One region of the Streptococcus lutetiensis genome, then DNA from elsewhere that is predicted to be linked to it. Evidence: predicted binding sites of a transcription regulator. Region 1 holds the regulator's gene; the other holds the start of a gene.

The links. The regulator CtsR, encoded in region 1, represses protease genes until heat stress. The targets are predictions, from matches to a motif close to TTGGTCAAAAAAGGTCAAANA.
Positions count from the first base shown of each region.
Region 2: the regulator CtsR is predicted to act here: its motif matches at 1,452-1,472, upstream of DQN23_RS02650 (ATP-dependent Clp protease ATP-binding subunit).

Region 1 is NZ_LS483403.1:1,665,183-1,680,186, reverse strand. It holds gene DQN23_RS08420 (thioredoxin domain-containing protein) at 96-602, shown strand; gene DQN23_RS08415 (S66 family peptidase) at 690-1,643, opposite strand; tRNA gene DQN23_RS08410 (tRNA-Cys) at 1,797-1,867, shown strand; gene rpsB (30S ribosomal protein S2) at 2,164-2,931, shown strand; gene tsf (translation elongation factor Ts) at 3,040-4,077, shown strand; gene DQN23_RS08395 (COG2426 family protein) at 4,177-4,641, opposite strand; gene DQN23_RS08390 (CtsR family transcriptional regulator) at 4,899-5,360, shown strand; gene DQN23_RS08385 (ATP-dependent Clp protease ATP-binding subunit) at 5,357-7,798, shown strand; gene dusB (tRNA dihydrouridine synthase DusB) at 7,884-8,861, opposite strand; gene hslO (Hsp33 family molecular chaperone HslO) at 8,854-9,720, opposite strand; gene DQN23_RS08370 (toxic anion resistance protein) at 9,834-11,108, opposite strand; gene DQN23_RS08365 (hypothetical protein) at 11,127-11,945, opposite strand; gene gshAB (bifunctional glutamate--cysteine ligase GshA/glutathione synthetase GshB) at 12,043-14,292, opposite strand; gene DQN23_RS08350 (adenylosuccinate synthase) at 14,702-15,004, shown strand, end outside.
Region 2 is NZ_LS483403.1:485,508-500,511, forward strand. It holds gene DQN23_RS02650 (ATP-dependent Clp protease ATP-binding subunit) at 1-1,421, opposite strand, end outside; one part of gene DQN23_RS02660 (IS3 family transposase) at 1,809-2,268, shown strand; one part of gene DQN23_RS02660 (IS3 family transposase) at 2,268-3,160, shown strand; gene DQN23_RS09520 (DUF3278 domain-containing protein) at 3,359-3,589, opposite strand; gene DQN23_RS02670 (helix-turn-helix transcriptional regulator) at 3,568-3,765, opposite strand; gene argF (ornithine carbamoyltransferase) at 3,940-4,920, shown strand; gene DQN23_RS02680 (DUF1797 family protein) at 5,038-5,268, shown strand; gene DQN23_RS02685 (amino acid ABC transporter permease) at 5,580-6,266, shown strand; gene DQN23_RS02690 (amino acid ABC transporter ATP-binding protein) at 6,266-7,000, shown strand; gene DQN23_RS02695 (FeoA family protein) at 7,366-7,842, shown strand; gene feoB (ferrous iron transport protein B) at 7,839-9,977, shown strand; gene DQN23_RS02705 (FeoB-associated Cys-rich membrane protein) at 9,983-10,129, shown strand; gene DQN23_RS02710 (bifunctional methylenetetrahydrofolate dehydrogenase/methenyltetrahydrofolate cyclohydrolase) at 10,268-11,122, shown strand; gene DQN23_RS02715 (NAD(P)H-hydrate dehydratase) at 11,119-11,952, shown strand; gene DQN23_RS02720 (YSIRK-type signal peptide-containing protein) at 12,275-12,502, shown strand; gene DQN23_RS02725 (GBS Bsp-like repeat-containing protein) at 12,533-14,338, shown strand; gene DQN23_RS02730 (L,D-transpeptidase) at 14,400-14,969, shown strand.

The sequences.
Region 1 (15,004 bases):
TTAACCTCTTACCATTCACAGCAGATGGCGAGGTGATTTTACTGTCAATTGTTCAACTGATTCAAAAGGAGAAAAATAGTGAAAAATAAAAAACTGTGAAACTTGGTCTCTTTATCATTTTGTTTGTGATTATTTTTGGTGGTAGTTATATCGTTACCAATAAATTAAACGGAACAAGTGCTTATGTTGATGAAACGGCTCAGCTGGTTAAAGATAATCAAGATGATGTGGTTAGTCGCTTAGAAGCTAAAGAACAAGGCATGTATTATTTTGGCTTTCCAACCTGTCCGTGGTGTGTTGAGTTATTGCCTGTCTTAGACAAGGAATTACAAGCAGACCATGGTAAAGCCTATACAGTCGATGTTCGAGGTAAACATTATAGCGACGCTGATAATGCTATCGTGAAAAAATTCTCTCAAACTTATACCAAAGAAGACAAATTATACGTTCCTTTTGTCGTTGCAATTAATAGTTCAGGAGATGTTAAAGTTCACGTTGGTATGGTCGATGACCATGATGCCACTAAAGATAAAATGACTAAAGATCAAGAACAACGTCTAGTTAAAATCCTAGATAAAATGATTGCATTTAGTCAAAGCTGAAAGATAAAATACGCCAATTCGTTTTTACGAAAAGGCGTTTTTGTTTTTTAGTTCATACTCATATATAAAATTCTTCATAGAGGAGTTTTATTCCTCGATATGAATACTCAAAGTATCAGTGTCAATGCTTGCTTGTGCGCCGATAGTGATTGTAAAGAGTGGCTGAGTGTGGGCAAAATCAAGGTCATACATGACAGGAATGGTTTTAAGAAGTGGGTGCTTGTCTAGGATATAGGTTAATATTTCGGGTGTCATTTGGCATTCCTTTGGGAAGCGTCCGATAAGCACCGCTTTTGGATTGGGGTAAGCTTGTAAAATGGCTGCTAAATTGCGATCAAAATCATGATAGTCATCTTCTTCTGCCTCTTCTAAGAAAAGGACATAATCGTTGACTTGAGGGGTGTAAGGTGTTCCGCGAAGAAGTCCAAAAGTAGATAAATTTCCACCAATAATGGTGCCAGAAGCTTTCCCTGCGTTGTAAATTTTCCATTCTGTTGGCATAAAATGACGTGGTTGTGTTGGGTCATACCAAGGGTCGCTTGACCACTCCTGACTTGGAACAAGGTCATAAGCTGATTTTGTCATGGCATTTAACCAAGCCTTGCTCTGGTAATCTTGACCTTCTTTCATTTTAAAACTAGAATATGAAGGTCCCATGTATGTCAGCATTCCAGTTTTAGCATAGATAGCATTTAAAAAAGCTGTTGAATCAGAATAACCGCAGATAATTTTGGGGTGTTTGGTAATTAAGTCATAGTCAAGATAGGGTAATAACTCATTAGAATTAAAGCCACCAATGGTAGCCAAAATGGCGTCGACAGAGTCATCCAAAAAGGCAGCGTGTAAATCAGCGACGCGACTTTCGATTGAAGAAGAATCGAGCATATCAGATTCTAAATAATGTTCTGAAAATGACACACGAAATCCTAGATTTTCTAACGTTTCTTTGGCAGAAAGATTGGCTTCAAATCCACCCAAGCGAGCAATTGAATCTGACGGACTGAGTACGCGAATGTGACTGTCAGGACTTAGTTTTTTCATAAAACACCTCCAAAGATTTTTAGTATTATAGCATAGATTGTTGAAATTTCAAGGGTAAAGCCGTGAATTCTTTTATTTTCATAATCCTCTTTCAGAATTTCATGAATTAGACTTGACATGTTTTTGATTTTAGGGTAGAATAATATCTGTTATGGCGGTATAGCCAAGTGGTAAGGCACGGCTCTGCAAAAGCTTGATCGTCGGTTCAAATCCGTCTACCGCCTTCATAATGCCAAGTAAGCTCGATTAATCGAGCTTTTTTTGTTTTTATCTTGGAAAAAAATCGTGAAAATTTAGTGGTCATTTTCAGTTATCAAAAGGCTTCAAAAAGCCTAAAATAAAAACTCTTTCAAGCCGCATATGGCTTGCCAAGAGTTTGCTTTTATGGTAGAATATGATAGTTGTATTATGCAACAAATACTCATTCTGGATGTATTGTGAGTCTGTTGCTCATTATGAGTGGATTTGCAAGATGAAGTCTGGAAGAGGGAAAAAACATTTTATAAAGGAGAAACTACTCATGGCAGTAATTTCAATGAAACAACTTCTTGAAGCTGGTGTTCACTTCGGTCACCAAACTCGTCGCTGGAACCCTAAGATGGCTAAATACATCTTCACAGAACGTAACGGTATCCACGTTATCGACCTTCAACAAACTGTAAAAATGGCTGATGCAGCTTACGAATTCGTTCGTGATGCAGCTGCTAACGACGCTGTAATCTTGTTTGTTGGTACTAAAAAACAAGCTGCTGACGCTGTTAAAGAAGAAGCAGAACGCGCAGGTCAATACTACATCAACCACCGTTGGTTGGGTGGAACTCTTACAAACTGGGATACTATCCAAAAACGTATCGCTCGTTTGAAAGAAATCAAACGTATGGAAGAAGATGGAATTTTTGAAGTTCTTCCTAAGAAAGAAGTTGCTCTTCTTAACAAACAACGTGCTCGTCTTGAAAAATTCTTGGGCGGTATCGAAGATATGCCACGTATTCCAGACGTAATGTACATTGTTGACCCACACAAAGAACAAATCGCTGTTAAAGAAGCTAAAAAACTTGGTATCCCTGTAGTAGCTATGGTTGATACTAATGCTGATCCAGATGATATCGATGTTATCATCCCAGCTAACGATGACGCTATCCGCGCCGTTAAATTGATCACTTCTAAATTGGCTGACGCTGTTATCGAAGGACGCCAAGGTGAAGATGCTGACGCTGATTTCCATGCAGAAGCAAAAGCTGATTCAATCGAAGAAATCGTTGAAGTTGTAGAAGGCGACAACGAATAAGATTAGAGGCTTAACAGTCTTTGATATGCTTTAAAACGGGGCAGAAAGCAAACCGCTCTGTCTCGTTTTTATTATTTGGTAAACAAAAAAATCCTGGAGGACATAAAAATGGCAATTACTGCAGCTCAAGTAAAAGAATTGCGTGAAAAATCAGGTGCTGGTGTCATGGACGCTAAAAAAGCACTTGTTGAAACTGACGGTGACATGGAAAAAGCAATTGAATTGCTTCGTGAAAAAGGTATGGCTAAAGCAGCTAAAAAAGCTGACCGCGTTGCTGCTGAGGGTTTGACTGGTATTTACGTTGACGGTAACGTTGCAGCAGTTGTTGAAGTTAACGCTGAAACTGACTTCGTTGCTCAAAACGCACAATTCGTTGAATTGGTTAAAGAAACAGCTAAAGCTATCGCTGAACAAAAACCTGCCAACAACGAAGAAGCACTTAAAGTAACTTTGGCTTCAGGTGAAACTTTGGAAGCAGCTTACGTTAATGCAACTGCAACTATCGGTGAAAAAATCTCATTCCGTCGCTTTGCACTTATCGAAAAAACTGATGAACAACACTTCGGTGCTTACCAACACAACGGTGGACGTATCGGTGTTATCACAGTTCTTGAAGGTGGCGACGAAGCTCTTGCAAAACAAGTTTCAATGCACGTTGCAGCTATGAAACCAACAGTTCTTTCATACAAAGAACTTGACGAACAATTCATCTACGATGAATTGGCTCAAATGAACCACGCTATCGATCTTGATAACGAATCACGTGCAATGGTTAACAAACCAGCTCTTCCACACTTGAAATATGGTTCTAAATCACAATTGACTGATGAAATCATCGCTCAAGCTGAAGAAGATATTAAAGCAGAACTTAAAGCTGAAGGTAAACCAGAAAAAATCTGGGATAAAATCATCCCTGGTAAAATGGATCGCTTCATGCTTGACAACACTAAGGTTGACCAACAATACACACTTCTTGCACAAGTTTACATCATGGACGATAGCAAAACTGTTGAACAATACCTTGATTCAGTAAACGCAAAAGTTGTTACTTTCACTCGTTTCGAAGTTGGTGAAGGTATCGAAAAAGCAGCTAACGACTTTGAATCAGAAGTTGCAGCTACAATGGCAGCAGCTCTTAACAAATAAGACTAGCTTGCTAATATAAAAAGAAGATCACTTAGTGGTCTTCTTTTTTTGTGTGTAACATTAAAGAGCTTGGAATTTCCAAGCTCTTGTTTTTTCAAATTAAGATAAAGCGCCCAAGCCAAGAACAGTTAGTGCTCCCATAATTAAGCCTGCAAGGATAACCCCTAGCATAACCGCTGTAATACTGCGTTTGAAGTTCCAGTCAAGAATTGAAGCAGCAAGTGTTCCTGTCCAAGCTCCTGTTCCAGGAATTGGAATTCCTACAAAGAGAAGAAGAGCAATGAAAATTCCTTTGTCACCAGCAGTATCTGCAAGTTTTTTACCACCTTTGTGACCTTTTTTCAAACACCAAGTAAAGAAACCGCCGATAACAGGTTTATCAGCTCCCCATTCTAAAACACGGCGAGCAAAGAAGAAGATAATTGGAACTGGAAGCATGTTGGCAACAACCCCGATAATCAGTGCTTGCCACATTGGAATACCAGTTGCGATAGCATAAGGAACAGCACCACGAAGCTCAATAAGTGGCACCATGCCGATTAAAAATGTAATAATATAGTTCATTACTTGAAACCTTTCATTTGTTACAAGGTTAATTGTATCTTATCTAGGAAACAAACTCAACTAAAATCTGTTCTAATAGTAAAATACTATTGCTTAATAAGCGCTATTTATTTTAAATGGTGAGAAAAGCTTACGATAGCAGGTCATTTGGTGTATTTTCGTTTATAAAAAGTGATATTTTTGTTATAATATTAGTCAGTTATAGTCAAAGAGAGTCCATATTGAAATGGTCTTTAATCTTGAAAAGGAGGAAGCTAATGGCAAAAAATACATCTGATAGTATTGAAGAATACATCAAGCAATTACTTGCCCAATCAGGTATTGCTGAGATTAAGCGGTCAAACTTGGCAGATGCCTTTCAAGTTGTTCCTAGCCAAATTAACTACGTGATTAAAACACGTTTTACAGAAAGTCGTGGCTATACAGTCGAAAGTAAGCGTGGTGGTGGTGGTTATATTCGCATTGCTAGAGTGCGTTTTTCAGACCAACACCAAATGTTTGATAATCTTATGGCAAATATCGGTGAACGTATCAGCGAGCAAGTCTTTACAGATTTGATTCAATTACTTTTTGACGAAAAAATTATTAGTGAACGTGAAGGAAATCTGATTTTAGCAACAGCTACTGATGAGGTTTTAGGAAAAGATGCTCCTGAAATTCGTGCACGTATGTTGCGAAAAATCTTACAAAGATTAGATAGAAAAGGATTCCATTTATGAGTGAATATTCAATGAAAATGCAGGAGGTTTTCAGTATCGCCCAGTATCAGGCGGCGCGATTTGAAAGCCCATATTTAGAAAGTTGGCATGTGCTTTTAGCCATGGTAGCTGTTCATGATTCAGTGGCAGGGTTAACATTTGCTGAATACCAAAATAAGATTGCTTACGAAGAGTACGAAGCGGCGGCTGTTTTGGCGCTCGGAAAATCACCTTTGGCAGATGTGAAAAATGTGCAGTTCTTAGAACAATCTAAAGCCCTAAAAGACGTCTTAGCTTTTGCTGAATCAATTTGCAAAGTGACTGGCAGCACTGAAGTCGGAACAGAGCATGTCCTTTATGCTATGTTGTTGAATCTCGATTTGTTTGCGACACGTCTTTTGGAAGTTGCTGGATTTAAAAATAAAGAAGATGGTGATTCAGCACGCTTGCTTGATTTACGTAAATCATTGTCACGTAATGCTGGATTTACCAAAGAAAAAATCAAAGCTATCCATGATCTTCGTAAGCCTAAAAAAGCTACAATGGGCGGAGCTTTCTCAGAAATGATGAAACCTCAGTCAACTGCGGGAGAATTATCAGACTTCACTCGTGATTTGACTGAATTAGCTCGTCAAGGAAAACTTGAGCCAGTTATCGGACGTGAAAAAGAAGTCTCTCGCATGGTTCAAGTACTTAGCCGTAAGACTAAAAATAATCCTGTCTTAGTTGGTGAAGCCGGTGTCGGAAAAACGGCTCTTGCTTATGGTTTGGCACAACGTATTGTCGATGGTGAAATTCCTTATGAACTCCAAGATATGCGTGTCTTAGAGCTTGATATGATGAGTGTTGTTGCGGGGACTCGTTTCCGTGGTGACTTTGAGGAGCGCATGAACCAAATCATCTCAGATATCGAAGAAGATGGTCATATTATTTTGTTTATCGATGAAGTCCACACTATCATGGGTTCTGGTTCAGGTATTGATAGTACTTTGGATGCTGCTAACATCTTAAAACCAGCTCTTGCGCGCGGTACACTTCACATGGTTGGTGCGACAACTCAAGAAGAATATCAAAAACATATCGAAAAAGATGCAGCTCTTTCACGTCGTTTTGCGAAAATTACGATTGAAGAACCAAGTGTTGAAGATGCTTATCAGATTTTACTTGGACTTAAAAGATCTTACGAAACTTTCCACAATGTAATGATTTCTGATGATGCTGTGTTGACAGCAGTTAAAGCTGCCCACCGTTATTTGACAAGTAAGAATCTACCAGACTCAGCTATTGATTTGCTTGATGAAGCTAGTGCAACCGTTCAAGGTTTGGTGAAAAAAGAAACACCTTCTGACTTAACTCCAGCTGACCAAGCTATCTTAGAAGGTGATTTCAAAAAAGCTACAAAATTGCTAAAAGCATTACGTAAAGCTGTGACACGTAAGCCAACAGCTGTGACAGAAGATGACATCATGGCAACTCTTAGCCGTTTGTCAGGTATTCCTGTTGAAAAAATGACGCAAGCTGACAGTAAGAAATATTTGACGCTTGAAAAAGAATTGCACAAACGTGTTATTGGTCAAGATGCTGCAATTTCTGCCATTAGCCGTGCTATTCGTCGAAATCAAGCTGGTATCCGTACAGGAAAACGTCCAATTGGTTCATTTATGTTCTTAGGACCAACAGGTGTTGGTAAGACAGAATTAGCTAAGGCTTTAGCAGAGCTACTTTTTGATGATGAATCAGCACTTATCCGCTTTGATATGTCTGAATACATGGAAAAATTTGCAGCGAGTCGTCTTAACGGAGCGCCTCCAGGATATGTTGGCTATGAAGAAGGTGGAGAACTTACAGAAAAAGTTCGTAACAAACCTTATTCAGTGCTTCTTTTTGATGAGGTTGAAAAAGCTCACCCAGATATTTTCAATGTCTTACTTCAAGTCTTGGATGATGGCGTGTTGACAGATAGTCGTGGTCGTAAAGTTGACTTCTCAAATACTATTATTATCATGACGTCAAACCTTGGTGCAACTGCCCTTCGTGATGATAAGACAGTTGGATTTGGGGCGCGTGACATGGCTCATGATTATGATGCTATGCAAAAACGCATCATGGAAGAGCTTAAGAAAACTTATCGTCCAGAATTCATCAACCGTATTGATGAAAAAGTTGTCTTCCACCACCTAACACAAGAAAATATGCGTGATGTTGTTAAAATTATGGTTAAACCATTGATTGCAACATTGGCTGAAAAAGATATCACACTTAAATTCCAACCATCAGCGCTTAAATACCTTGCTGAAGCTGGATACGACCCAGAAATGGGTGCTCGTCCACTTCGCCGTACTATTCAAGATAAAGTCGAAGATAAACTATCTGAACTTATCCTATCAGGTAATTTGGCAAGTGGAAATACTCTTAAAATTGGTGTTTCAAAAGGACAACTCAAATTTGATATTGCATAACAAATAACCCTGCTTGGATAAAACAAGCAGGGTTATTTGTTATAATAACTCCCCGAGTAACTTTTGTTATCGGGGAGTTTCTATATCATCGTAAGCTGTTGAAAATTTCTTTGACTTCGTCGATTGTTTCTGCGCGTGAGACGGCCCCGCGGATTTTAGCAGCCCCAGCAGTACCACGAAGGTAATGTGGAGCTAAGCCACGGAATTCACGGACAGCGATTTTTTCACCTTTGAGGTCGATGAGACGTTTAAGGTGATCTTCGGCGATGTCCAATTTTTTGACAAATGGAAGGTCTGGTAATTCTTCACCTGTTTCAAAATAATGATTAATTTGGGTGAAGATGTAAGGATTGTTCATGGCTGCGCGTCCAACCATAACGGCATCTACACCGATTTCTTCAATCATGTATTTCGCATCGTGAACGCTGCGCACGTCACCGTTTCCGATAAATGGAATTTTAGTGATGGCTTCTGAAACGCGAGCAAGTGTTTCAAGGTCACATTTACCTGTGTACATTTGTTCACGTGTGCGTCCATGCATAGCAAGGGCAGAGACACCAGCTGATTCAGCGGCAAGCGCGTTTTCAACAGCTAGTTTGTTATCTGACCATCCAGTACGCATTTTGACAGTAAGCGGAATGTCAAGAACGGAAGTGACTTCATCGATGATGTGATAAATTTTATCAGGGTCTTTGAGCCATTTTGCTCCTGCTTCGTTTTTGACAACTTTATTGACAGGACAGCCCATATTGATGTCAACGATGTCAGCTTTTGTATTTTCTTGGATGTATTCAGCTGCGCGTTTTAGACCATCTGCATCGCCACCGAAAAGTTGAATAGACATCGGATGTTCAGTTTCATCAATGTGTAGCATGTGCAGGGTTTTTTCGTTGTTATAGAGAAGTCCTTTTTCAGAAATCATCTCCATAACGACTAAGCCAGCTCCAAATTCTTTGGCAATAGTACGAAAAGCAGAGTTTGTCACCCCTGCCATGGGTGCTAGAACCGTGCGGTGAGGAATTTCAACATCACCAATCATGAAAGATGAGCTGAGATTAGTCATTAATCAAGCCCTCCAAATCATCTTCAGTAAAGTTGTATGTTTTACCGCAGAATTGGCAAGTGATTTCAGCACCGTGGTCTTCGTCTTTCATGGCTTTTAATTCATCTTTGCCAAGAGTGACAAGAGCAGCTTCGAAACGTTCACGTGAGCAGTCACAGTTAAAGCCGATTTCATCTTCAGCAAGGACTTTGTATTCGTCTTCGCCATAGATAGCTTTTAGAAGGGCTTCAATGTGGTCGTCAGATTCCAAGAGTTTTGAAATGGCTGGCATTTCTTGGATACGTTTTTCGTAGCGGTTGATTTCTTCTTCAGATGCACCTGGAAGAACTTGCAACATAAAGCCACCAGCAACTTCGACTTTGTCTTCGTCATCAAGAAGGACGTTAAGTCCAACGGCAGAAGGTGTTTGTTCAGATTCAGTCAAATAAAAGGCCAAATCTTCACCGATTTCACCTGAGACAAGTGGTGTTGATGATGTGTATGGGTTACCAGTACCGTAATCGGTAATAACAACGAATTGACCGTTACCCATGAATGGGCCGACCATGACTTCACCAGTAGCATTTTTCTTAACATCAACGCCAGTGTTTTGGATATAGCCTTTAACGTGTCCTTTAGTATCAGCCACAGAAATAATGTGACCAAGTGAGCTATCACCAATGACTTTGACGGTTACTTTGCTGTCTCCTTTCTGATTGGCGGCTAGGATTTGATTGGCGATAAGCGTTCTACCTAGAGCAACTGTAGAGCTAGGAAGTGTTTGATGTTTTTCTTGAGCAGTTCTAACAGTCTCAGTGCTATCAAGCACATAAGCACGGAAAGAACCAGATTTTGAAATTGATTTTATAAGTTTATCCATAAGAATATTATAACACAAAGCAAAATTGATGGGCTAGTATTGTGAGCTGTAAAGCGTAATCATGCAGTGAAAAATGAGAAGCGAAAAAAGCGAGGTTCTCCTCGCTTTTTAGTTTATTTTTCTTCTGTGACGTTTGTTTTTTCGACTTCTTCTTGGCTTTCTTTGCCTTCGTTAAGAAGGGCTTCGATAATTTTTTGGTCACGAATTTTAACAGAGTCGTTAATGGTTTCTGCGGATTTTACAACGGCTGCTTCGAGTTGAGCACGTTGTTTTCGACCGTTGTCGATAGCTGCGATAATACCGTTGTTTTGTTCGACGAGGCTCTCAGCAAGAGCTGTGACAGATTGGATAGAAACGGTTGGGCTTTGAGCAGTGCGTTCGAGCATAGGGATGGCTTCTTTGCTCGTTTCAGCAAGCATTTGAAGCGCAGCGTTATTAGCATTGACAATAGCATCAGCAGTCACGCCAGATTTGACGGATTGTTGCAAAATACCGATCTGTGCAATTGATAATTTCATTGTCGGAATGGTGTTGCGACGGAGCATGCCAAGTTTTTGGCGCATATCTGATGAGACTTTGACCATGTTGCGCATTTGCGGTGTGGTTGTCCAAGCAACGTAAAGGCGACTGAGGTATTCAGTGTGCTGTTGTTCAAGCATATTGATGACTTCGGTCATGCGAGCTAGCTCGTCAGATTTTACTTGGTAATCAGGCGTTGCGCTATCAAGTGTTGCAAGTTCATTTTGAAGAGCTTGCGCACGGTTGGCACTTTCTGTCTGAGAAGCTTCGATAAAGGCGATAACGCCAACCAAGTTTTCAATAGATTTGTTGTTGTCTTCAATTAGCATTTCTGCTGAGACGATGTTGCGAGCCAAGATTTCTTCTTGTTTGACAACAGCGGCAGCCATACCATCCATTTTTTGCTCGATATTTTGTGAATCAAAATAGAATTCTTGCAGGCTATTTTTGCTTTGCTTAAAGAGCTTTTGTAGGAAATTTGGCTTCTTTTCGAGCTCAGCAGGCTTAGCGTCTTTGTATTTGGCGATAAAGCCGTTTAACTCGCGGTTAGCGTTTTTGAGCAGGTCATCAACTTGTGGAATTTCAAGTTTTTTTTGCTCAGCCAAAATGCGGTTGACGGTTGTGTTAACTTCTTCAACAGCAGATGTTCCAAAATCAAGCAGAGCATTTTGGTCAGCAACAAAATTATCAACTAAAGCAGGAGCTTTGGCTGTGATTGCTGATTGTTGTTCAGGGGTCAGTGTGTCGTAAAAAGAGACTTGACCAGTTGCTGAAGTATCAGTTGCTACGATGATTTTGGTTGTTTTGTCTGTTTTTGTGATTGCATTATCTGCGATTTTATCAATGTCAAAGTTAAAAGTATCAGCCATAATACCCTCCCATTAAACTTATAAGTTTGTATCGTCGTCAGCCATCATGCGAAGACTGATATCGAAGTCTTTTAAGTCACTTTCATTCAATTTTCGAAGCGTTTCATCGAGAGCCAAATCAAATTTTTCCATTGCGGTTTTCGCTTTTGCTAAACGCTCATCAGCATTGTAATAATTTTTCGGGGCTTTTTTGATTTTTAGATAGCCATCCAAAATATCGCGGAAGCGGTCCATATCAGCCTCGTGAAGTGCAGTGAGTTCTTCTTTGTTATCAGCATTTTCAATCTTCTTCAAGATAGTCAAATGGTCTTGCTGAATGTTATTGTAAAGATGAGCTAACTCTGGAGCGAGTTCTAGTAAATCAGCTTCTTCCTCAGAAATGTCAGGATTTACTGGTGAGACATCCAGTCGGTCTAGTTGGAATTTGATATCTTTTTCAACAGTTTCAGCTTTTTTGAGAACACGCTTGTAGATGTTTAAATCCATTTTGGCTTTGAGCTCACTAAGTTCAGACTTGATGTGACGTATTTGTGGCAATAGCTGGCGCGCATTGACAACGTATTGGGTGTAATTTTTTTCATCGAGATAACTGTCCAAAAGTTTGACTTGGCGGTCAGTAATACGAATGTTATCTTTTAAATCTTGCAAGCGTTGCTTAGTATTAACCTTTTCAAGACGTGATTGCTTGGTCGCAAAATAATAAATACCATATCCAATACCACCAACGATTGCAAGTGGGATAATGATTTCTAACAAGCTTTCAAGCAAAGCAATGAGAAGGATAACCCCGATAATAGCGATAATGAGGCCTCCTCCGTTTTTTCTAGGTCGAGACATATATTCAATCCATTTCTATCTAAGATTGATTTTATTTTATCGTAAAACGGTTAAGAATGACAAGTGATGACTGTAATTGTGGCAAAGATTTTATGGGTTAAAGTTCAGGGAATAGTTTGGCTAGGATTTTTGGTGTAAGTGCTTGTCCTGGACCCTCGTGACAATAAGTGTGAAGGTAAATAGCAGGGTTGAAATTGAGTTCAATACAAGCACAGTTTGGCTCTTCTTTGCTTGCAGGAAGACTCTTATCAGGAATAATCAAATCAACTCCACACACCCAAGCACCAACAGCTCTAGCCATTTGCGCAGCTAATGTTTTATAATCGTCTGGCATAATGTCTGTCACATCAATGGAATCTCCACCTGTTGAAATGTTAGAGTTACGTCGCAAATCAACTCGGACTCTGTCAGCTGGAATATCATCAGGCGTGTAACCTTGTTGTTGGAGCATGAGCTTTTCAACATCGCCAAGGTCAATGATTTCAAGTGGAGAACGGTGGTCACGTCCACGTAGTGGGTCTTGATTTTTCATCTCTACTAATTGAGCGATGGTGTGCTTGCCGTCTCCGACGACGTTAGCAGGAACACGCAGTAGCACAGCTTCACATTTGCCATCTAGGACGAAAAAGCGGTATTCCGTACCTGAAATGAATTCTTCAATAAGAACAGTATCATCTTCAGCAAAGGCGATATCCAAGGCTTTTTGATAAGCTGTTAGGTCGGCAGATTCCTTGAAAATAGAAATACCAAGTCCAAAGTTAGTTGATTTTGGTTTGACGACGATAGCTTTGTCTTTGATTTGTGAGAAATAGCGGAGCGCAGCAGCTTTATCAGCGAATTCTTCACCTTTTGGAACTGGGAAACCAGCTTTTGACAATAGTTTTTTAGTGACAACTTTATTTTCCATGATAAGTGGTGTGATGTAGCTGTCTTTGCCGGTCATGTTGGCATTTTTAACGTATTCGACGTGTTCACCGTGCCAAAGTTTGATGAATTGGTCGTTTTCGTCGAGAACCTCTAAGTGAACACCTTTTTGGATGGCATCAAACATCAATAATTGTGTTGATAATTCCATGTTTTCATAGCCTTTGAGTGCGTAAGGGGCTTGCCAAGCATAATCGTGAAAGGCTTGACCTTGTTTTTGCCCAAAAGATTCTAATGATAGGGTGTCAATCTCTTCTAGCAAGCGTCCAGCGATAGTTTGTTCAGGATGCTCAATCTGATTTTTGATAGCGTCGATAAGCCCTTGATAATAGTCAGATAATTCAAAGTAATCGACAATTCCTTGCATAGCTAAAAGGATGATTTCGATGGGAGCATCTTCAGGTAATTTATCTAGAGGGTGGCTAAGTGCAATTTTGTCATTTAGCTTGCTAGCCTCTGTGATGTCTTGGTCAATAGCAGAGCTACTATCTAGCCAAAGAAGCGCAAGAACAAAAAGGTGCACAGTATCAAGTGTCTCTTGAGTAATTCCACGGTTATCAAAAGGATTGAGGTCAAAAGTGCGCAGTTCAAGGTAAGTGACACCATTTGTCAGATAGTCACGAACATGCTTGCTGCCACGCAGGCGAACCGCAGAGTAAAATTCTTTTTCAGCAATCAACTTGCCAGAAGCTATGTAAGCCTCAATATCGGAAATGTATTTTTCCAAGCTTTCGTAAGAAACCTGAATGTCTTTATGATTAACATAACCTAAGTGACTGTTTCGGATGGAGCGAACGGGCTTGGCTAAAGTTTTACTAAAAAAGCCTTCTTCAGCTATTGGCGAAGCCCCATACAGATAAGTTAAAAGCCAACGAAAACGTAGGAAATTCTGAGCTAATTTAAGGTGAATATCATTCTTAAAATCAATAATAGACTGATAGCCGCTTTCTTTAAAAAGGCTTGCGACCAAATCTTTTCCAAGCTCCATGTTGAAGTGAATACCAGACATTGATTGCAGTGTTTTTCCATAAACGTCAGCCAAGTGTTTTCTGTAGTAGCACTCGTAGTCATCCTCTAGCTTGGCAATGTGAATGTCTGTTTCACATAGTTTTGGTGGTATTGATAAAGGCCAGAGGTATTCAGACTTATCGATGGAACGGCCAGCAACATCAGTCAGTGCTCCCAAAAAGCGGAGCGCTTCTTTTGTGGAATGAGCGATAGGCGTGATAAGTTCTAGCTGTGCTTCACTGTAGTCCGTCTGAATGTAAGGGTGAAAGGAGCGACTGCCTAGGCAAGCAGGGTGGTCAGTTTGTGCGATACGGTGGTCTTTTCCAATTCGAAGACTTTCTCTTTCTAACCCAAAAGTTGCTTGAAGAATAGGCAAAGTCGCTGGTGATTTTTCTAGTAAACCATTAAGTGACATGGTAATTCCTCGCTACTCTAATTACTATGATTATGATGTAAACGGTATACATTTTAATGTAAATTTATTCTATGGAAAAGCGTCTGAAAATGCAAAGATTTGCTATGAAAAAAGTTTTGCTTTACCAAGAGTTGTTTGAATATTTTAACTATGAGAGAAAATATGTGAAAAAAAGCCGTTTTTTCAAAAAAAGTTCGGAAAAAATAAAATCTCAAGGTCAAATATTGAAAAAAACACAGAAAAGTCATATAATAAATTGTAAGACAAACTCGCAGGTGAGATTCCTGCCAAGTTGTAGAGAAAGGACGAAGATACGAATTTTAGCTTGGAGATGGAGACGACAGGCTGGATAAGTTAGTATCGTTTTTATTTGCTCGCTAGGTGATTTCGTATCAGTATCGAACAGAATATGACATCAGTAGTAGTTGTTGGTACCCAATGGGGTGATGAAGGTAAAGGTAAAATCACTGACTTCTTGTCACAAGATGCTGAAGTGATTGCACGTTATCAAGGTGGAGATAATGCAGGACACACTATCGTTATCGACGGTAAAAAATTCAAATTGCATTTGATTCCATCAGGTATTTTCTTCCCAGAGAAAATCTCAGTTATCGGAAATGGTGTAGTTGTTAATCCAAAATCATTGGTAACTGAATTGAAATACTTGCACGATGAAGGTATTAAGACAGATAGTCTCCGTATTTCAGACCGT
Region 2 (15,004 bases), 610 kb from region 1:
GCTTTTGCAATCTTATCAACAGCTTCGTCTTGACCAATAACGTGTTCTTTCAAGTCATCAGCAAGGTGAATTAATTGAGATTGTTCTTTTTCTTTCAAGTCACCAACAGGAATATTTGTTTTTTCTTCAACGATTGCCTCGATGGTCTTTTCAGTAATCACTGGAATATCATCTTCGTTGATGGTTTGTTTTTGCATTTCCTTGTATTTAGCGATTTGATCACGAAAATAAGCTGCGCGTTCATAATCTTCTTCACGAGTAGCTTGATTTTTTAGATTTTCAGCTTGCACCAAACGTTTGTCAATTTCTTTTGGATCAACAAAGTTAAGTGTCAAGTTCATCTTAGAACCAGCTTCATCGAGAAGGTCGATAGCTTTATCTGGAAGGAAACGGTCTTGAATGTAGCGATTTGAGAGGTTAGCAGCAGCTTCGATAGCATCATCACTGTACTTGACATGGTGATAATCTTCATATTTCTTTTGAATACCACGAAGAATAGTGATAGTTTCTTCGACGCTTGGTTCGTCAACTTTTACAGGTTGCATACGACGTTCAAGCGCAGCATCTTTTTCAATGATGCGGTATTCGTTCAAAGTAGTTGCACCAACTAATTGTAGCTCACCACGAGCAAGAGCGGGTTTCAAGATGTTACCAGCATCCATGTTACCGTCACCAGCATTACCAGCACCGACAATTTCGTGGATTTCATCGATGAAGAGGATAACGTCTTTGCGTTCACGGATTTCTTCCATGAGTTTTTGCATACGTTCTTCAAATTGACCACGAATACCAGTTCCTTGAACAAGACTTACCACATCTAGGCGGATAACTTGTTTATTTTGGAGTTTTTGTGGAACGTTACCGTCTACAATTTTTTGTGCTAATCCTTCAACAACGGCAGTTTTACCAACACCAGGTTCTCCGATAAGAACAGGATTGTTTTTTGTACGGCGGTTAAGAATTTCGATAACACGAACAATTTCAGCATCACGTCCGATGACAGGGTCGATATCACCACGACGTGCGATATCAGTAACATTGATACCAAATTCTTCTAGCAAGCCCTTAGGTTCTTGTTGTGCTGGTCCGTTTGGGCGGAAATTGTTGTTGCCATTGCCACCGCGTCCGTTATTATTACCTTCACCAGATTGAGTTGGAGGAGTATTTTGGAATCCTTGGCTACCAAATGCTGGGAAGCCGCTGAGATTATTAAAGAAATCGTCGAAAGGGTTCGATGATTGGTTTGTTTGGTTAGAAGATGATTGAGGATTACCTCCTATTCCTCCTAAAATAGCGTTATTTGGGTCAGTTTTCATGATTTGATAGCAGTTTTGGCACAAATCAATTTGCTTTTGCTGACCATTGACATTTGTATACAGGTGAATAGTAGATTCATTTAAATGACAATTTTGACAGAGCATATAAAATACCCTCCTTTCGTAATGTCTGACTAAAACAATAAAGGTCAAAGATAGTCAGAATCTATACTTACATTATAGCACTAGCCACAAGGAAATCAAGAAAAAAGCATCAAAAATTAGCACTCTTATAAAAAGAGTGCTAATCCTTTTCAGGGTCAATTTGACTGGTAGCCATAGAGCCCATAACAGCTCCAAAGATAGAACCAGAAAAAATGAAGATAATTAAAAAGAGAGGACTGAATAAGATTTCAAAAGGATTTCCCCCGTCTTGCCATTTGCTAAACATGTTAAAAACAAGCATAAAAATGGCAAAAACAACTCCACTAAACTGACCTGCACCCCAAAAAAGTTAGACAGAAAAAAATCTAACGATTGGGGTGTTTTTGTATGAAATTAAGTTATGAAGATAAACTAGAAATATATCAGTTAAGACAGGCTGGTTTTTCTTGGCCTTATATTAGTCGAAAGTACGGTGTATGTCTATCCAATCTTAAGTACATGGTACGGCTTATGAATAAACATGGTATTGAGGTTGTTAAAAAAGGGAAAAATAAGTATTATCCCTCTAAATTAAAGCAGGAAATTATTAATAAAGTTCTTATTGAAGGTCAATCTCAGCTCACCGTATCACTGGATTATGCTCTTCCCCAACAATCCCTACTCACCAATTGGATAGCACAATACAAGAAAAACGGGTATACTATTGTTGAGAAACAACGAGGGAGACCGAGTAAGATGGGACGTAAACCAAAGAAAACTTGTAAAGAAATGACTGAGCTAGAGCATATTCTGGAAGAGAATGAGCGTCTGCGTACCGAGGTAGCTTATCTAAAAAAGTTGAGGGAATTGCGCTTGAGGGACGAAGCCTTACAGCGCAAAAGGTGGAAACAGTTAGAGAACTGGTCTCAGGAGGATTTCGATTAGACCTCTTACTAAAAACCGCTAAGCTAGCTCGTTCTACTTATTATTATCAGTTGAAACGGTTTAATAGAGCTAAGAAAGATAAGAAGGTCAAAGAGATGATTCAAACCATTTACGATGACCATAAAGGCAATTATGGATACCGTCGTATTCATTTAGAACTAAGAAACCGAGGATTTGTTATCAATCATAAGAAGGTTCAACGGTTAATGAAACTCATGGGACTCGCTGCTCGTACTCGTTGTAAGCGTAAATACTCGTCTTACAAGGGAGAGATTGGGAAGAAAGCTGATAATCTAATTCAACGTCAGTTTGAAGGGGCTAAGCCTTATGAGAAGTGTTATACAGATGTCACTGAATTCGCTTTACCAAATATTAGAGAGAAACTCTATTTATCCCCTGTTCTTGATGGATACAATAGTGAGATTATTGAATTCACCTTGTCACGCTCACCTGATTTAAAACAGGTTCAAACCATGCTTAAAAGAGCATTTCCGGCTACCTCTTACCAAGGAACTATTCTTCACAGCGACCAAGGGTGGCAATATCAACACCAGTCTTATCATGATTTCTTGGCATCCAAAGGGATTCGTCCATCTATGTCACGCAAGGGAAATAGTCCAGATAATGGCATGATGGAGTCCTTCTTTGGCATCTTAAAGTCTGAGATGTTTTACGGTTATGAAAAGACTTTTAAGTCGCTTGATAAGCTAGAACAAGCCATTACGGATTATATTTTTTATTACAACAATAAACGTATCAAGACAAAATTAAAAAGACTCAGTCCTGTGCAATACAGAACTAAATCCTTTCAATAATTTATTGTCCAACTTTTTGGGGTCAGTACATAAAGAGCCTTTTTTCTTAGCTTTTTGACGCTCTTTCTCAAGTTTATCTCTAGGAACTTCAATAGGTCCTTGTAAGTCTCTATTGGTCAGCATTGTCACCATAACCATTGGCATGACGAAAATAATAACAAAAGCGTTGCAGTAGAGAAAAATTTCAGCAGATACTTTTCAGACAGTGCTCAAGAGAAATGTAAGAGCTGTTGAAATGAATTCAAAAAGAAAGAGTAAGATAAACAGTTTGTTTCCAATTCGATTAACCTCTTGTTCACGGTATTCATCCAATTCTCCATTAATACCATAAAATCGCTTGATGAATCGTGGCCATAGTGGACCTTTACTTTTTTCATGACTAAATCTCCTAATTCCCAAATTTCCTTTTAAAGATGGCGAGTCTCCCAAAACAGCGTATTTAGATTAGTTCCTAATGGCTCAGCTAACTTGATGCAAAGGTCCAGTGAAGGATTGTACTTGTTATTTTCAATTAAATTAACAGTTTGCCTCGCGATTCCTATTTGCTTAGCAAGAGCCAGCTGAGAAATGTCTAAATTAGTTCGAAATTCTTTAACTCGGTTCATTTTTCCATCCTAATCTTTCTTGTGCCAAGTATAGTACAATATAAATGACATGTCAATTATAAATGACATGCTTTTCTGAATTAAAATTTATTTTTATTCAAAACAGGCTTGACGAACTGTATAATTATGCTAAAATTAGGTATATTATTCAAGGAGAAAAGGATGGATTGGCCTATGGTTTTTAATAATTCGTTTTTGAAAGAGATTGATTTTACTAAGGAAGAACTGACTAATCTGATTGATTTAGGATTGAAATTTAAAGAGTTGAAAAAGAAAAAAATTGCTCATAAATATTTAGAAGGCTTAAATATTGCTCTTATTTTCGAGAAGACAAGTACCAGAACACGTTCTGCTTTTACAGTAGCTGGACAAGATTTAGGGATGAATGTGACTTATCTTGGAAGCAGTGAAATTCAACTTGGCAAAAAAGAATCCGTAATTGATACGGCAAAAGTTCTAGGTTCAATGTTTGACGGGATTGAATATCGTGGCTTCAAGCAATCTGATGTTGAAGCTTTAGCGGAATTCTCTGGTGTGCCTGTCTGGAATGGTTTGACAGATACTTGGCATCCAACGCAAATGATTGCTGACTTTATGACATTAAAAGAAGTTTTCGGAAAACTAGAAGGTTTGACAATCGCTTATGTTGGCGATGGTCGTAACAACATGGCAAATTCTTTGCTAGTTACCTCAGCCATTCTTGGCGTGAATGTAAAAATCATTGCACCAGCCAGCTTGCAGCCGGAAAAAGAAATTATCGAGATTGCACAAGCACACAATAACGGAGCTGAGTTGACTATTACTGATGACCTTGATGCTGTTTGTGGCATTGATATGCTTTACACAGACGTTTGGGTGTCAATGGGCGAAAAAGTTGATTTTAAAAAACGTATCGACCTTTTATTACCTTATCAAATTAATGCTGATTTGGTTGAAAAGACAGGAAATCCAGATGTGATTGTCATGCATTGCTTGCCTGCTTTCCACGATTTAAATACAGAAATCGGTCAAGATATCTACGATAAATATGGTTTAGCAGAACTTGAAATCACAGATGAAGTCTTCCAAAAATACAGCTCAGTCATTTTCCAAGAAGCTGAGAACCGCATGCATTCTATCAAAGCGATTATGTATAATTCTCTAAAAGAGATTTAAAACGTTCTTTTTTTGACGAGAATTTATGATAAATGTGAGAAAATACACTCTCTTGTTGTTTGTTTAGTAGAAATTATGTTAAAATAGTATAGACAATAAACGAAGAGGAGAATAGTCATGGAATCACATTTGGTGAGAATTATCAATCGTCTTGAATTAATGACGACTGATGGTAGTAATCTTAAACGTAATTTTGAACGTGATGGTGTCGTTGTGGCAGAAGTGTCTTTCAGCAATGACCCTGAAAATGGTCCAGTTTTCACTTTGCGTGATGTTGAAGCACGTGAGTCTTACTCATTTGACAGCATTGATTTGATCGCAATGGAAATTTACGATCTTCTTTACTAAGATAAAGAAAAAATTCAGACACAGTATAAGGGCAAAGGATTTTTAGTCCTTTCCATCCTATTTTTAAGTGTGGTTTCTGTGCTTTCTTATATTGCTATTTTGAATTGATAAAAGCCTAGGATTTTATAGGCTTTTTTGTTTTTTTATTAATGCCTGATACTTAGGCAAAAATTCTTTTTAATCGTTTTGACTAGAAGTGCCTAAAATCCCTATATATCAGGCTTTTTAAGCCAAACCATCCGTTAGTGTTGATTGGTATTTTTATTCAACATATGTTATAATTAATTGATTATTACTTATAGGAGACACAAATGGATTTTTCATTTTTACCAAAGTATTGGGCTTATTTTAACTACGGTGTCCTTGTAACCATCATGATTTCAGCTTGTGTTGTCTTTTTCGGGACAATCATTGGTATCTTGGTTGCTTTAGTTAAACGTACAAATATTAAAATTTTAAATTGGATTGCTAGTTTTTATGTTTGGGTCTTTCGTGGAACTCCGATGGTCGTGCAAATCATGATTGCCTTTGCTTGGATGCATTTTAGTAATGCACCTATCGTAGGTTTTGGTGTTTTGGACCTAGACTTCTCACGTTTGCTTCCAGGTATTATTATCATTTCGCTAAATAGCGGAGCTTATATTTCTGAAATTGTTCGTGCTGGTATCGAAGCAGTGCCAAAAGGGCAACTTGAAGCGGCATATTCACTTGGAATTCGCCCAGTAAATGCAATGCGTTATGTTATTTTACCGCAAGCTCTTAAAAATATCTTACCAGCTCTTGGTAATGAATTTATTACGATTATCAAAGATAGTTCACTTCTTCAAACAATCGGTGTTATGGAATTGTGGAATGGTGCACAATCAGTCGTAACTGCTACATATTTACCAATTACGCCATTGTTGTTTGCTGCATTCTATTACCTCATGGTGACTACAGTCTTGTCATTCTTGCTTAAAAAACTTGAAAATCGTATGGGAAATGGAGGTAGCAACTAATGACAGAAACTCTTATTTCAATTAAAGGCCTTCACAAATACTTCGGAAAAAATGAAGTGCTTAAAGGCATTAATCTTGATATTAAAGCAGGTGAAGTTGTTGTTATCATCGGACCTTCAGGATCTGGGAAATCAACTTTCCTTCGTACAATGAACTTGCTTGAAACACCTACTAAGGGTGTGATTACCTTTGAAGGTGTCGATATTACTGATAAGAAAAATGACATTTTCAAAATGCGTGAAAAGATGGGAATGGTTTTCCAACAATTCAACCTTTTCCCCAATATGACAGTGCTTGATAACATCACTTTGTCACCAATTAAGACAAAAGGTGTTCCTAAAGAAGAAGCGCAAGCTAAAGCTTATGATTTGCTAGATAAAGTTGGGCTTCGTGATAAAGCCGATGCCTATCCAACAAGTCTATCAGGTGGTCAACAACAACGTATTGCTATTGCGCGTGGTCTTGCCATGGATCCAGATGTTCTTCTTTTTGACGAACCAACATCAGCGCTTGACCCAGAAATGGTTGGTGAAGTTCTTGGCGTTATGCAAGATTTGGCGAAATCTGGTATGACAATGGTAATTGTAACGCATGAAATGGGATTTGCGCGTGAAGTTGCTAATCGTGTCATCTTCATGGACGGTGGCGTGATTGTTGAACAAGGTTCACCAGAAGATGTTTTCGAAAATACTAAAGAAGCACGTACAAAAGATTTCTTGAGTAAAGTTTTGTAAGATAAAAAAATAACCCCAGTTGAGTTACAAACTTGGCTGAGGTTTTTTATTATAAAAAAGAAAGTTAAAGATACTTAAAAATGAGCAAAACATTAACTGTAAATGATTTATTTCTATACATTAAGTACACTTAATTTTTATGTTTTAGTTATTTTTAAGAGTGCTTTAGTCTATGAAAGAGCTGTGAAAACAGCTATATTATAACAATTCTAAATAAGGAATGATTTTATTTAGAATTGTTATAATCAATGCATAAATAAAGAAAAAAATTAATTTTTATGGTTTTTTTCGTCTATGTTTATGATATAATGATTCGGACGGAAATTTAAATATTTTATCAAAAAAATTTGGGGAGGTCAAGAATTTTGATTTTGCAGAATGCTAAAGTTGGTATTCCTTACACAATTGTCAGTATTGATTTACCTGATGAGAGTGTTAGACACTTGTCAGACTTAGGGCTAAAAGTTGGAGCCTCACTTAAAGTCGTTTCTAAAACACCAACTAGTGCGATTGTTATGCTTAAATCAAGTCGTTTGGCTTTTGATCAATCGATTTTAAGTCAAATTGATGTCACAGAAGAAGAAGGTGCTCTTTTATCTCTTCCTCTTTCAGAATTAAAAGTGGGTGAGTACGCTTATATTGACGGTATTTATGCAATGAATGAAGCCAAACGTCGCCTTATGGACATGGGCCTGACTCGTCACACAAAAGTTTACTTACGTAAAGTTGCTCCTTTAGGAGACCCAATTGAAATTAGCTTACGGGGTTACGAATTGACACTTCGTAAGTCTGAAGCGCAAATGATTAGTGTCGTTAAAGTAGATAGCGAGGAAGAAAAATGACAGAGATAGCCTTAATCGGTAATCCGAATAGTGGTAAAACAAGTCTTTTTAACTTATTGACAGGAACAAGTCAACGTGTTGGGAACTGGCCTGGTGTTACTGTTGGGCGTAAAAGTGGAACAGTTAAGAAACACGCAGACTGGAAAGTCCAAGATTTACCAGGGATTTATTCAATGTCACCTTACACGCCTGAAGAAAAAGTTGCGCGTGATTATTTATTAAGTAATGATGCTGACAGCATTCTTAATGTTGTTGATGCAACAAACTTGGAACGTAACCTTTACTTGACAGCTCAATTAATTGAAACAGGTATCCCAGTGACTGTTGCTCTTAACATGAGTGATGCTCTTAAAGCTCAAGGAAAAACAATTAACATTGATAAACTTTCTTATCAATTAGGCGTTCCAGTTGTTTCAACTAGTGCGGTTAAAAATACTGGTGTCGATAAAGCCGTTAAAAAAGCAGCTAATACGACAAAAGAAAGTGTTGATTTTATTCAATACCCAACTTACAGTGACCAATTCGAAGCAGCTGTTAAACAAATTATCGATATTTTAGGAGATGTTGTTCCAGAAGGTTCAGCGCGTTTTTACGCTATCAAATTGTTTGAACGTGATAGTTTGGTTCAAGAAGAGCTTCATTTGTCAGATTTCCAAAAAGGTGAAATCAACCAAGTCATTAAGATTACTGAGGAAATTTTTACTGAGGATTCTGAATCAATCGTTATTAATGAACGTTACGAATTTATCGAACGTGTGGCTAAAATGGCTCAAAACCAAGATAGCAATTTCAAAATGACAGTCTCAGATAAAATTGACCGAATTGTTACCAATCGAATCTTGGCCCTACCAATTTTTGCTGTCGTGATGTTCTTGGTTTACTATCTTTCAATTCAAACTGTTGGTACAATGGGAACTGACTGGGTTAATGATGTTCTATTTGGTGAATTGGTTCCTGGCTGGGTTCAATCTGGTCTTGATTCTCTTCATGTTTCAGGATGGCTAGAATCACTTATCATTGATGGTATTGTAGCTGGTGTCGGAACTGTGCTTGGTTTCTTGCCACAAATCTTTGTCCTCTTTATCTGTTTGGGCATTTTGGAAGATATTGGTTATATGAGCCGTGTTGCTTTCGTAATGGACCGTATTTTCCGTCGCTTTGGTTTGTCTGGTAAATCATTTATCCCAATGTTGATTGCAACAGGTTGTGGTGTTCCAGCAATTATGGCTAGTCGTACCATTGAAAATGAACGTGACCGTCGTATCACAATCATGACAGCAACCTTCATGCCATGTTCAGCTAAATTGGCAATTATTGCTTTGATTGCAGGTGCTTTCTTCCCAAGTAATGCTTATGTGGCACCGTCAGCGTACTTTATTGGTTTCTTTACCATTATTTTATCTGGTATTGCTCTTAAGAAAACAAAATTATTTGGAAGTTATGTGAGCCCATTTATCATGGAATTGCCAGCTTATCACATGCCAAAAGTTATGAGTGTATTTCGCTATGCTTTTGGTAAGGCTCTTAGCTTTGTAAAACGTGCAGGTACGGTTATCTTTAGCTTGACAGTTATTATTTGGTTTATGTCAAATTATAGCTTTACACTACATGCTGTTCCTACAAATAAATCAATCCTTGCAACACTTGGTAATTTGGTGGCTTGGATTTTCACACCACTTGGATTTGGTAACTGGAAAGCAACTGTGGCAGCTGTCACAGGTTTGGGTGCTAAAGAGGCTGTTGTTGGAACATTTGGTGTCTTGTATAATGATAGTACTACTAGCGGCTTGTATCACGCATTGCAATTGGATTACTCAGCTCTTGCAGGTTACTCATTCTTGATTTTCAACCTTCTTTGTGCACCATGTTTTGCCGCAATGGGAGCCATCAAACGTGAAATGGGTGATGCTAAGTGGATGCTTGGAGCTATTGGTTTCCAAACAGGTCTCGCTTATGTTGTTAGTCTGATTATTTATCAACTTGGACTTGTTGCTTTCTACGGTAAAGGTATTAACTTCTGGACAATTGTAGCTGTTGTTCTATTAATTGTGATTATCTACTTTATCGTGAGAAAACCAGCTCAAGAAAAAGAAGAAGTGATTACATTAGATAATCTAGAAAAAGTTGGAGAATAATGTTTATGGCAACTATTATTATTGCATTGCTAATTGTATTTGCTGTCTTTATGGGCTTACGAAGTTTCATCAAGGGTAAAGGCTCTTGTGGTGATTGCAATTGTTCGTGTCCCGTAAAAGATAGCCAACATAAAAATGCAAAAGTGAAATAATAAAAGAAATACTTGCTCATTTGTGCAGGTATTTTTTTATTATATTTTTATAGAATTTTCTGATAATTTATCAAAAAATATTTTATTATGAAGTCGCTTTCTGGTATAATAAAAGAAATATATTTTCAGGAGAATTTCATGGCAAAACTTATAGATGGAAAAGCTTTAGCGGATAAAATGCAAAATGAATTAGTTGAGAAGGTTGAAAAATTAAAAGCTGAAGCTGGTATTGTTCCTGGTTTGGTGGTGATTTTGGTTGGTGATGATCCCGCTAGTCAGGTTTATGTACGTAATAAAGAGCGCTCTGCTAAGAAAGCAGGTTTTTTGAGTGAAACCGTTCGTTTATCAGAATCAACTAGTGAGGAAGAATTGATTCAAGTCATTGAGCAATATAACAACGATGATCGTTTTCATGGTATTTTGGTGCAATTGCCACTTCCTGCACACATTAATGATAAACGTGTAATTTTGGCAATTGATCCTAAAAAAGATGTGGATGGTTTTCACCCTATCAACACAGGACATCTTTGGAATGGACGTCCTGTCATGGTGCCATGTACACCAGCTGGAATCATGGAATTATTGAGTGCTTACGAAGTTGATTTGGAAGGAAAAACGGCAGTTATTATCGGTCGTTCAAATATTGTCGGAAAACCAATGGCGCAGCTCTTGCTTGATAAAAATGCAACAGTGACACTAGCGCATTCACGTACTCTTGACTTGGCGCGTGTAACAAAACAAGCTGATGTCTTGATTGTGGCAATCGGTCAAGGACATTTTGTGACTAAGGAATTCGTCAAAGAAGATGCTGTAGTCATTGATGTTGGTATGAACCGTGATGAAAATGGTAAATTAATTGGGGATGTTAAGTTTGATGAAGTTGAACCGCTAGCTAGTCTCATCACACCAGTTCCTGGTGGTGTTGGACCAATGACTATTACGATGTTGATGGAGCAAACTTATCAATCAGCCCTTAGAAGTGTGAAAGCATGATTATTGATGAACGATTAGCTCGCAAGATTGTTGTTAGACGTCAAGTGGATTCTCATAAAGGGACTTATGGGCGCGTGCTCTTGATTGGTGGTTTTTATCCTTATGGCGGGGCTATCATCATGAGTGCTTTAGCTACGGTTAAAAGCGGTGCTGGTTTAGTGACAGTAGCGACGGAGTGTGAGAATATTGCAGCGCTTCACGCTCATTTACCAGAAGCTATGGCTTTTGATTGTGAGGACGAAGAATTTTTAGCGGAAAATCTTGCCAAGGCAGATGTAGTTTTGATTGGTCCTGGTTTAGGGGAAAATAGCAAAGCTAAACGCGTGTTTGAAGAAGTGCTTTCTAAAGTTTCTGAAAATCAGATTTTGCTTGTTGATGGTTCTGCCTTAAATCTTCTTGCCAAAGCCACGCCAGTTTTTTGTCAGGCAGGACACATTATTTTAACACCACACCAAAAAGAGTGGGAACGTTTGTCCGGTTTGGCAATTGCTGACCAAAGTCTTGAAAAGACCCAAGCTGCTCTAGCTCATTTTCCAAAAGAGACGATTTTAGTGGCTAAAAGTCATCACACCAAAATCTTACAAGCTAGTCAAGTTGGAGAATTAACCGTTGGTGGTCCTTATCAGGCAACTGGTGGCATGGGCGATACCCTTTGTGGAATGATTGCTGGTTTTGTGGCTCAGTTTAGGGATAATCTCTTTGAGAGTGTTGCAGTAGCAACGTATTTGCACTCAGCAATCGCTGAGCAACTTAGCAAAGAAGCTTATGTTGTTTTACCAACGACAATCAGCGCAGTTCTTCCAAAAGTCATGAAAAAATTATCAGAATAAAATAGCAAAGTACACTTTTTGTTATAAAAAGTGTACTTTTTTGTTCTCCAAAATACTTACAAAATAAAATATTTCAAAAATATTACAAACGTTACATCTTCGTATTGACTTATGTAAAAAACTACTTTATAATATTGGCAGAATTGGCCGATTCTAAGATAAAAAATAGTTATTAAAAAGGTTATTTATCACGCTATATTAGCTTTTTTTCTAAAATTATCCAAAATATTTTTTTAGAAAAATAGTGTAATCTTTTTGTAATAAAAACTGGTTATAAGCAAGTTTTTGGGAAACGTTTATTTTATCGAAGGGGAAAGATATTATGAAAAAAGGTAACTTTAATCAAAGAGCACAATGCTTTTCAATTCGTAAATATAACATTGGAGTTGCATCCGTTTTGATTGCAAGTGTGCTGTTTATGGGAGGACAGGTTGTAGCAGCTGAGGGTATGGTGTCAGCAGATGCCATGTTACAAGAACAAGTCACTCAATCAAGTGATAATCAGGTAGTAACTAACGAAAACACTAAGCAGGAAACAAGTGAGGGATAACTTGTTTCTAAAATCAATCAGCCTAGTGAAGTGCCTGATATCGGTGACAAAGAAGAAACAGTGAATGCTGAACAAGACCTAGCTTTAAAGGATGATCAAGTATCTACAAAAGAAAATCAGCCAGAACAAAAGACAGTTGTTAGCGAAGAAATTAATCAGTCAGCGGACTTTCCTGAAACTGTCACTGTTGATGCGGCTGATTTAGTAGGTGAAGCAAAAGCCAATCAGGAGTCATTTGTTAGAGAATCAAAAGTGTCTGTTACTGCTCAAAGTAATTTGCCAAGCCAAGGTTATTACACTTATTCTCAAAAGACAGAAGTAAAAAATGAACCGAGTGCCTCAGCTCCAGTTGCTTTTTATACTAACTCTGGTGACCGTGTCTTTTATGACCAAGTCTTAATACGAGACGGTTATCAATGGATTTCTTATAATTCTTATTCAGATCAACGCCGTTATGCTGCTATTTCTAAATTAACAGCTGAAGTTGTTCAAAAATTATCTAGCTCACTTAATTTTCAAAATGTGACAAGTCAAGGTTTTGATATCCTAGTGACAGATGTTTTAGATCCTAAGGGGATTACAAGTGTTAAAGTTCCTGTTTGGACTGTTAAGGACGATCAAGATGATATTATTTGGTACGACGCCACTAGACAAGGTAATGGTGATTATAAAGTTCGTGTGAATATAGTGGAGCATAAAGGTGAAACAGGGACCTACAATGCTCATTTGTATTATCAAGAAAGTGACGGACACCTTCCAAGGGTAGTGGCTAAGCAAGTAACTTTACCAGAAAAAGCAACAGGAGCCCAAACGCTTCCTGCTCAAGGTTCTTACGTATTTCAAAATACAGTAGAAGTAAAAAATGAAGCTCGTATGTCAGCACCGATAGAATTTGTGTTTGAAAAGGGTTATAAATTAGATTACTACGACCAAGTTTTAGAGACTGATAATCATCAATGGCTTTCTTATGTCAGTTATGGTGGCATTCGTCGCTATATTCCGATTGCAACTCTGACAAGTCAAAAATCAACAGGAGATATTTCAGTTAATAATCATGTTAACAGAGATTTTGATGTGGTTATTTCGAATGTTTCAGATGCCAATGGTGTATCTGAAGTTAAGGTTCCTATCTGGACTGTTAAGAATGACCAAGACGATATCATTTGGTACGATGGTGTCAAACAAAGTGATGGTACTTATAAGGTAAATGTCAAACTATCAGACCATCGTAATGAACGAGGCATCTATAATATTCACCTTTATTATGTAGAATCAAATGGTCAGCTGCAAGGTGTTGCAGGAACTCAAGTGACGCTTCCTGAAGCAAGATTGTCGGGCGATTTACACATTAGCAATCAGTCTGAAGCAGGTTTTGATGTTTTGGTAACTAATGTGTCTAATCCTGGTTCACTAAAAGCAGTTAAGGTACCTGTCTGGTCAACGCAGGGAGGACAAGATGACATTATTTGGTACACCGCAACTAAACAAGCAGATGGTAGTTATAAGAAAAGGGTTAATGTTAGTGACCATAAAAATAATTATGGTGAGTACAATATTCACCTTTATTATGAGCAAGCAGATGGTTCATTGAAAGGTGTTAGTGGTGTTAAAACAACAGTTGAAGCACCTAAGGTACCAGTGATGCCACAAAGCGGGAGTTATACCTTTACGAGCTCAAAAGAAGTTAAGAGTCAACCGAAAGTATCGGTAGCAACAGAATTCAAACTAGATGCTGGCTATCAAGTTCGCTATGACAAGGCTTTGTATGCGGATGGTCATCAGTGGATTTCTTATCTTAGCTATGGTAGTTTAAGACGTTACGTCTTAATAGATTAAAAGGAGAAGGGGCTTCTACCAGTGTTTAAACTGGTAGAGGTTGAGTTTAGGAAAAGGGAAAATGCAAAAGAAGTTTTCAAAAAAGGTTCTTATCTTACTTTTGACTTTTGCTAACCTAGTGGTTGGCTACGGTCTTTGTCGGCAACTAATCGTTACTCATCGAGAATCTGAGGCTAAACTTGATGAGTATGCTTTTGAAAAAAGCATGAAGAAAACCCAGAAGAAAATTTATCCTGACTTGTCAAAATATGATCATTTGAGTATTTTGGTGTCAATTTCACAGCAGAAAATGATTGTTTATTCTAAAAATGATGTCATTTTTAAAACCAAAGTATCGACTGGGGCAAAAGATACGCCAACACCAACGGGGAAATTTGCTATCGAGGTAGAACGTGGTGAGTTTTCTTACGATGATAGCTTGAACAGAGGTGTCTGCTACTGGGTATCCTTTAAAGACCATGGGGATTATCAATTTCAAAGTCTTCCGACGGATTGGAAAGGAAAGGTCTTGAAAGGAGAGACGAAGAAACTCGGAAAGGCGTGTACTGACGGGAATGTTAGGTTATCAAAAGAAGATGCCAAGTGGCTTTTTGAGAACATGCCAGAAGGAGTTATCGTTAGTGTGCATTAGTTAGAGGTTCTAGAATTAGAAAAAAATTCGATTTT